DNA from 2 places in the Exiguobacterium sp. Leaf187 genome. Region 2 is predicted to be linked to the other one. Evidence: a T-box and tRNA genes for the amino acid it is inferred to sense, from the RefSeq annotation. Region 2 holds a T-box; the other holds one or more tRNA genes.
The links. The T-box of region 2 lies ahead of argS (arginine--tRNA ligase). A T-box ahead of a tRNA ligase gene usually reads a tRNA of that ligase, here a tRNA-Arg.
Positions count from the first base shown of each region.

Region 1 (4,579 bases), on a different contig from region 2:
GGGAAGCGATTCAGCAATCGCTGGCTCCAGTCGTCTATATTTGTAACGTCATGACACAACCAGGCGAGACGACGGCGTTCACTGCCAACGAGCATTTATCGACGCTCGAACGTTTTCTCGGTCAAGGCGTCGTCGATACGATCATCGTCAATAATGAGTCAATCGATGCCGGTTACTTGAAAAAGTATCAAAAGGATCATGCCGACATCGTCACCTATAATGAAAAACAATTCGAGCTCGCAGGCGTCGAAGTGCTGGCAGATGATATCGTCGACTACAATCATCATTTCATTCGCCATGACTCAGATGCGGTCGCTAGCCTCGTCATGCGAAAAGTACTATCGATTCGTCGGATGCGTCAACTCGAAGGGAAGGAGGAGCTGACATGAGCTTTGCCTCAGAAGTCAAAAAAGAATTAACGCAGATTCCGATCACCGATCACGAGATGAAGGCGGAACTCGCGGCGCTCGCCCGGATGAACGGTGCAATCTCGTTCGGTCTCGGACGGGGTCTGACACTCGATATCTCGACCGAGAATGCCTCGATTGCCCGTCGGATCTATTCGCTTTTGAAGAAAGCATATGGTGTCCATCTCGATCTGCTCGTGCGGAAAAAAATGCGTCTGAAAAAGAATAATGTCTATATCGTCCGTGTTAAGCAACAGGCGGACAAGATTTTGCAAGACCTCGGAATTTTAGGGGAAGGGTTCACGATGATTCGTTCGATCAGTGACACGATTTTAAACGATGAACGAAAAGCGCGTGCGTATTTACGAGGAGCATTCCTCGCCGGAGGTTCGCTCAACAATCCGGCGACGTCGTCGTATCACTTAGAGATCTTCAGTTTATATGAAGAACATAATGCGGCGCTCCGCGGTCTATCGAACGTCTTTGATTTAAACGCGAAGGCGATTGAACGAAAAAAAGGGCATATCCTTTATATCAAAGAGAGCGAAAAGATTTCCGATTTTCTCAAGCTCGTCGATGCGACACAATCGATGCTACGGTTCGAGGACGTACGGATCTTAAAAGACATGCGTAACTCGGTCAACCGTCTCGTCAACTGTGAGACAGCGAACCTCAACAAGACGGTCGGTGCGGCATTACGCCAAGTCGAGAACATCAAGTTCCTTGAGCGGACGGTCGGTCTTGACGTCTTACCGGATAAGCTGAAGGAGATCGCGATCTTGCGCGTGACACATCAAGACGTGACGTTACAAGAGCTCGGGGAGATGGTCGAAAGCGGCTCCATCTCAAAATCAGGAATCAATCACCGGTTGCGGAAGATTGATCAAATCGCTGAAAAAGTACGGAATGGAGAGTCGATGACAGGGGCCTTATAAGAGGGTCGCTTGCGAGATGAACCATAGTCTACTATAATATATAGTCGATGCAACTAAATGTTCGAATTAAGGAGTTTTTGAAATGGCTAACGAAAAGAAACGTATTTCGCTCACTGTAGACGCGAAGTTTGACGAAGTATTAACGAAAAAAGCAAAATCAATCGGTGTACCGAAAAGCACACTCGTTGCGTTCGCAACATCTTTATTCCTGAAACAATTACAAGCAGAAGAAGAGCTTTCGCCACATGCGAACGCGATCTACTCGCTGATTCGTGAAAACCACGACATCGTTTCAGATATCACAGACTTGATCGACTGATCATCGACCTCTCGTTCTACAAGGAACGGGAGGTTTTTTGTTGTATGCAGATGAATAGAGAAGAGTTCGCTTTCCTACAGATACAAAAAAAGTGCCTCCCGAAGGAGACACTCTGGGTGACTTATGCACGTTCCATGACGCGGTCGATGAGACCGTAATCAGCAGCAGCTTGTGCTGACATGAAGTTGTCACGCTCTGTATCGCGTTCGATGACTTCAAGTGGTTGTCCTGTGTTTTCAGCCATGATTTTGTTGAGGTGCTCACGCATTTTGATGATACGCTCCGCATGGATTTTAATATCCGATGCTTGACCTTGTGTACCACCGAGTGGTTGGTGGATCATGATTTCAGCGTTTGGTAACGCGAAACGTTTTCCCTTTGCACCTGCTTGAAGCAAGAACGCACCCATCGATGCTGCCATACCGATACAAATCGTTGAGACTTGTGGCTTGATGAAGTTCATTGTATCGTAAATCGCCATACCGGCAGTGATCGAACCACCTGGGCTGTTGATGTAAAGCGAGATTTCTTTATCTGGATCTTCTGCTGCTAAGAACAGAAGTTGGGCAACGACTGAGTTGGCGACGTTGTCGTCAATCGCGCTCCCAAGAAGGATGATGCGGTCTTTTAGCAAACGTGAGTAGATATCGTAAGCACGTTCCCCGCGGTTTGTTTGTTCGATGACTGTTGGAATTAACATAGTCTTTGCCTCCTTATAGTTGGTATGTAGCTTCCTATTCGACTTATCCTTATCATAATCCTTTGGTCAATATTGGTCAAAAGATACGATGCGACTTTTAGGTATTTTTCCATTACAAGGGCAAACGAAACATATCAATATAGAAAAAAGGCAACGCCATTGCTGGCATTGCCTTGTAGTTGAATAAATGGTACACCCGGAGAGATTCGAACTCCCGACACCTGGTACCGGAAACCAGTGCTCTATCCCCTGAGCTACGGGTGCATCTGATGTACTGAACAATTAATAGTATAGCGACATTTTTTCAGGAAAGCAATAGGGAAGCATGACTTTTCTTTTCCTTAGCGACTTAAAAGAGGCTCAGAGCACGTTTCTTAAAACGTTTCTTCTATAATAAGAAGAGGAGGAGGGGAATCGATGGATCAACGCCAGGAACAGACGCAACAGATGACGTTATCGGCGTCACAACAGTATCAATTACATGTGCTTGAGCAACCAGCTGCTGAGCTCGAGGAGGAATGGCGACGGTTGAAACGACGGTTGCATCGTCATTACCCGAATCAGGTTTCGCTAGAGGTCGAGCAGATGGCAGGTAATATGGCATCCTATGAAGACGAGCTTCTTGCACAAATACGTTTAGAATCAGTCAGACAGGAAATAGGATATATGGCGGAACAACTCATCGTGTATTTAGAAGCGGACGGTTTATTACGGACGTCGGACGAGCAGCTCGCTGCATCCTTCTCGACCGATGTCGCAACGATTACAGAAGCACGGACACTTTTACAACAATGTGAACCAGTCGGCATCGCTGCCCGCTCGGAACGCGAGTGCCAATGGTTACAAGCAATCGAGCTAGACGACACGGAATTGATCGGACTGACGGATCGGCTACGACATGAACCGGCGAGTCAGGTGTTCGCTCAGTTCAGTGAACAGGATCGAGCGCGGTTGCGAAAACGATTGACAAGGCTGAGCCGGACACCGGATCTTCCTAAAGAAGAACGACCGGTCATGGCAGAAGCACGGATTCACCTGTTAGATGGAAAACTTCAGATCGACTGGACGACACTCGATACGGATCAGACGTGGCTCGGATTAAAAGAGGCAACGCCTTTTTTGCGCGCGTACGAACGACGCCGTGTCACGATGCATGCGATCCTCTCAGTTTTGCTTGAGCGACAAGAACGCTGGTTCAAAGGAGAACTGCATCTCGAGCCACTGACGAAAAAACAAGTCGCTGAGGCGACGGGGCATCATCCGTCAACGATTGGTCGAGCGATTTCTGAGAAGTATGTCGAGACGGTCTATGGTCTCGTTGCCCTAGAAGACTTGTTCGTCTCACGGACGACAACCGGAGATTCGAGTTTTTTGATTAAACGGCGGATCGCCGAATACATTCAACACAGCGATCGTCCGTTAAGTGATCAGCAATTGACGGATCGCCTGCAAGCAGACGGTCTGACAGTCGCAAGGCGGACGGTCGCGAAGTACCGGGCAGCGCTTGGTTTAACGAAAAAAACGATGCAGCAAAGGAAGGCGCAATCAGAATGGGATTAAAACGACACAGACACTTAACACTCTATTCACGTCCGGGATGTACGCTATGTGAAGAGGCCGCCATCTTACTCGACTTCGTACTCGATGAGTTTCCGGAATGGACGTTCGAGGAAGTTAACATTGATCAGGATGAAGCGCTCAGTCTACGGTTCTTATATGAGATTCCGGTCGTCATGCATGACGAGGAAATCTGGAGTTATGGCAAATTCGAGACGGAAACGATAAGAAACCGCTTACTTCAAAAAACTTGAGAAACGAGACTTGCAAGGCGAGAAACGGACTGTTATGATAACGGTGTACCAAGTGGGACACGTTATGACATGCGGGACAGAAAGCGTCCAGCTACTTGAGAGGAGAGGGAAATACATGATTCGGCAGTTAGTCCAGATCCAAAAACGAATCGTGCCTGATCTGATCGAAGAAATGCAGACACGCTACGACATCCTTCATTATGTACGACTGATGCAACCGATCGGACGACGTACGCTTGCGACAAGCCTTGGCTTGACGGAACGCGTCTTACGGCGGGAAGTCGACTTCTTGAAGCAGCAAGACCTCCTAGAGGTCGCGACGCAAGGGATGTCCTTGACGGATGAAGGACGAAATGTTCTTCGCAGCATGCACAGCATCATGGGAGAACTCGCAGGGATCTCAGACA
Region 1 is NZ_LMPR01000009.1:1,493,033-1,497,611, reverse strand. It holds gene ASF99_RS12025 (gluconeogenesis factor YvcK family protein) at 1-389, shown strand, start outside; gene whiA (DNA-binding protein WhiA) at 386-1,342, shown strand; gene ASF99_RS12015 (hypothetical protein) at 1,425-1,661, shown strand; partial or broken gene clpP (ATP-dependent Clp endopeptidase proteolytic subunit ClpP) at 1,783-2,367, opposite strand; tRNA gene ASF99_RS12005 (tRNA-Arg) at 2,550-2,625, opposite strand; gene ASF99_RS12000 (RNA polymerase factor sigma-54) at 2,779-3,921, shown strand; gene ASF99_RS11995 (glutaredoxin family protein) at 3,912-4,172, shown strand; gene ASF99_RS11990 (sugar-binding transcriptional regulator) at 4,288-4,579, shown strand, end outside.
Region 1: it has a tRNA-Arg gene. The T-box ahead of argS (arginine--tRNA ligase) is inferred to sense a tRNA for this amino acid. The anticodon was not compared.

Region 2 (4,579 bases):
ACTGGGTAATCAAGAAGAGCGCATCCTGTCTCTCGTTCCACCACATCTGTCTCCTGTCATCGATGCATTACGCGATTGCCCTCGAAAACAACGGATCGAGGGGGCGTTATTGATTCATGGAGATCAACTCAGTTGGTCGCGGGATTTTCTACCCGACCTGTCACAACAACGCGAACCGTTACTCTTTTTTGGTCATAGTCATATCAGAGGTTTGTTTCGAAATGGTATCGCCAAATCGAGCCCACTAGGTCAAACTTTATCCATCAAAGGAAAACGATATGCCGTCAATCTGGGTCCCGTCGTCTTCGAACGAGAATGGTGTCTTTACGATTCAGAGCAACAAACGATCGTATTCTATCAGGCGAAGTAAGAGGATACGACAAAAGCCGTCGGGCACAGGGCTCGACGGCTTTTGTTCATGCATCTTATTGATCAGAGATAACGGACAAGCGATGCCTTGACGACATCCACTTGTGTGAAGTTCGTCTCTTCCGCGAATGTTTCGATGACTTGACGGACATCCCCTTGACGACGTACGAAGCTCGTCGGGACTGGTGTCGTACCGACAAGTTGCTCATGCAGACTCGTCAATCGATGATCATCGATGATCGTCGTCATCAAATCAAGGAACAGGAGAACATGCAGACGGTTCAAATAATCCCATGGTTTGTCTTCCGAACGGAATTCATTACGAGCGAGCCATTTTTTCAATCCGATCGCATCGATTTGACTCAACGTCTCTGTCGTACGTGCCGACTTCCAAAGCGTCAACAGTTCACCCAGTTTTTTTCGTGTCTGTTTCTTACGCATGAAGAATTCAAAATTATCTTTCGTCCGTAATGCGTCTCCTTCAATCGGAGCAATCAAATCGGCTTCCGGCGCCGTCACGAAATCGTGAACGAAATCGACAGACTCTCCCGGTAACCAAGCAGCGACTTTCCCGTGAAAATCAGCCATAAAGGCGACCGTTTCTGCCAAAGGCTCCTGCTTCATCTGTGAAGCAGCTTGCTGTAATCGTTCTTTCGTCTCAGTCTTCATAATCTACCTCTTCTTATTCGTGGATTGGTCTTACATTTCTTCTGGAGCGCCGACACCGAGTAAACGAAGACCCTCTGTCAAGACGATCGTGACCGACTTGACGAGTGCAAGACGCGATTGTTTTGCTGCGTCATCTTCGAGAACACGGACGTGTCCGTAGTATTTATTGAAGCTTTGTGCAAGATCTAAGACGTAGCGGCTGATGATTGATGGCTCGCGACGTGTGAACGCGCGATCGATGACCGTCGAGAATTGGTTTAGCATCGAGACGACACCCCATGCATGATCATCGGCACTACCAGCGAATGGTGTGCCATCATAGCCACCTTTACGGAGCAACGAGTGCGCACGGGCATTCGTGTACTGGACATACGGTCCTGTTTCGCCTTCGAATTTCAACATCTGCTCAAGATCGAACTCGATGTTGTTCATCCGTTCGTTCTTCAAGTCGTGGAAGATGACGGCGCCGACACCGACTTGACGAGCCGTGGCTTCGGCATTCGCTAAGTTCGGATTTTTTTCCGCGATGTTTTGCTTCGCAACGTCGATCGCTTCTTGTAGTACTTCTTCAAGTAAGACGATCCGACCTTTACGCGTCGACATTTTCTTTCCGTCCTTCATGATCAGACCGAACGGCACATGGTGCATTCCGTCGACGTTCTCAAATCCAAGTTTCTTCAAGACTGCGAACAATTGCTTGAAGTGAAGCGCTTGTTCCCCACCGACGACGTAGAACGCTTGCTCAAAGCGGTACGTTTCGAGACGATAGACAGCAGCTGCTAAGTCACGTGTCGCATAAAGCGTTGCGCCATCTTTCTTTTTAATCAAAGCAGGTGGCATACCTTCTGCTTCGAGGTCGACGACCATTGCCCCTTCTGATTCGACGAGGAGATCTTTTTCTTCGAGCAAATCGATGACGTGTTGCATCTTATCGTTGTAGAAGGCTTCTCCGTTCAAGCTATCGAATTTAACACCGAGCATCTCATAGACACGGTTAAACTCGACGAGTGAGACTTCACGGAACCACGTCCAAAGCGTCGTTGCCTGCTCATCACCTTGTTCGAGTTTTTTGAACCAGAGACGTCCTTCATCCTCAAGTGCCGGATTTGTTTCCGCTTCTTCGTGGAACCGGACGTATAATTTCAACAATTCCTTGATTGGTTCTGCACGGACCGCTTCTTCCTCACCCCACATCGTGTAAGCCACCATCAATTTCCCGAACTGTGTTCCCCAGTCCCCTAAGTGGTTGACACCGACGACGTCGTACCCTTTTTTACGTGAGATTTGGTTGAGCGCGTTCCCGATGACCGTCGAACGCAAGTGCCCCATCGAGAAGGGTTTCGCGATGTTTGGTGATGAAAAATCAGTGACGATCGTTTTTCCATTCGCTTCACTTGATCCGAACGCCTCTTGCTCCGTCAGGACTTGGTTGACGATTTCTTGCGAGACGACTTCCCGGTTCAAGAAGACGTTGATGTAAGGACCAACAGCTTGAACGTTCGAGAACAACGGCGCGTCAATTTTTTCTGCGAGCTCCGAAGCAATCATGTTCGGTGCTTTACGGAATGCTTTAGCGAGCATGAAACATGGGAATGCCAGATCTCCATGATCTTCATGTTTCGGTTGCTCGATCAGTTGTTCGATTTGTTCAACCGATAAGGCACCTTCCATGACGTGATGTAATACTTCTGCATACTGCGCTTTATAACTCATCTTTATTTCCTCCTGCTTTACTGATTTTTTGGCAATAAAAAACGCCCCTTGCGCCACGCGCAAAGAGACGGAATGACCGCGGTACCACTCTTCTTGGTGTCACTCGACACCCACCTTGTTCGGGGATAACGGGGTTCCCCCGGCTACGCCTTTTCCATCAGGAATCGGGCAGCGTCTCAGAAGTGCGTTTCACGACCGGTTCGTCCTCAGGCTTCCACCATTCCCTGATTCGCTAGTTGACGAATATCAACCGTTACTCTCTTCATCATCGACTGTATTCGATATCTTTCACATTATACGCAATTCTTTCTTTTCTCTCAACCTTATTTTTTTGGTAAATGGCTTATCAAAATTTCCACAATTCGGGTATAGGAATAAAAGATACTTCTCAGGGGGAGGGATGTTTCATGCGCTACTACCAACATGTAGCCCGGACGAGCTGGATCGTCTTCGGTCTCGTCGCCTTGACATTATTAGTGATCGGCATCGTTCATCCACCAACCTTCCATCCTTCTGTCTCCATCATCAACACTCTTTATTTATTCGGACTCGTTCTCCTGTTTCAGTTCGATAATGTCCGTCGTGGTGGCATTTACTATACATTCCAAGAAGGCATCATCTTATTTTTATTCCTCAATTATGGTTTAACGTACGCCTTGATTTTAAGCCAAGTCGGTATTCTCGTCTTTCAATTCATGTCTCACCGAAAAGCGATTCGTTGGAAACGTTTCGTTTATCTCTACCCGATCAACGCCTTGTTCGATTTAGTCTACATCTCGCTTCCGGCCTTTGCGTATTATGCGCTCGGCGGACCAATCGGCTCAAACTTTACGTATACGAAAGCCTTACTCCCTTTCATCGGCTTTTTGATCACCGTCTTCCTTGTCTCTTACTTCCAATGTCTATTCGTCAATCGCTTCCTCTACTTGAAATACGACTGGCAACGTCTCGTAAAGCTTCAGTCCCTCGTCTACGGGATTAGCATGTTAAGTGCTCTACTTGGAATCTGGTTCTACGATGAAAGTCCGCTCGTCGCGGCTACAGTTTCCGTCTTGATTCTCTTTTTGTTCAAACGTCTGTTGCAAGAGCGTGGTGACTCCCTTGAAGCAAACGATAATGCTAAGCGATTTGATGATGCGAAGGAACACTTGTTGATTTCCCGCTTCGAGCGCGAGACGATCGATTCGTTGCTCCTCGATTTACCGCATCTATTGCCGTTTTCTGAAGGTTGGATCTCGATTCAACAACAGCGGAAACAAGTCATCTATAACATCCGGACGAAACAACCGATCGACGTGTTACCACTGTTTCATTCCTTGTCAGCCGACGATTTGCATACCCCAATCATCTATGGTCTTCGTTGTGACTGGGGAAACGATATTCAGATCGGATTGCCTGTCGATCGTCACTCGATGCTAGCGATTCCTTCGATTACGAGCGGAGAGGTCGATGTTTCGATCATCCTATTCCATCAAGTCGCAGACGCCTATGATGCGACAAATGCCGACGAATTATCTCGTTTGCTCCGTATCTTTTGTCGCGTCTTAGAACGCTCACGTGAAACGGTCCAACTCTATACGGAAAGTCGGACCGATGCCTTGACCGAATTACCGAATAGTCGTGCTTTTTATGAACACGGTCGGCAGGAATTTGCGGCTGACTGCTATCCGCTCTCCGTGATCCTGTTCGATATCGATCATTTCAAACGTGTCAATGATACGTACGGTCATAAAGTGGGCGATCTCGTCCTTCGTGAACTCGGTCGACGTATCCAGGCGATCCAATTGCAATATGATGATGTCTTTGCTGCTCGTTATGGTGGGGAGGA
Region 2 is NZ_LMPR01000011.1:54,929-59,507, forward strand. It holds gene ASF99_RS14325 (metallophosphoesterase family protein) at 1-370, shown strand, start outside; gene ASF99_RS14330 (hypothetical protein) at 433-1,038, opposite strand; gene argS (arginine--tRNA ligase) at 1,069-2,751, opposite strand; T-box leader at 2,812-3,029, opposite strand; gene ASF99_RS14340 (GGDEF domain-containing protein) at 3,159-4,579, shown strand, end outside.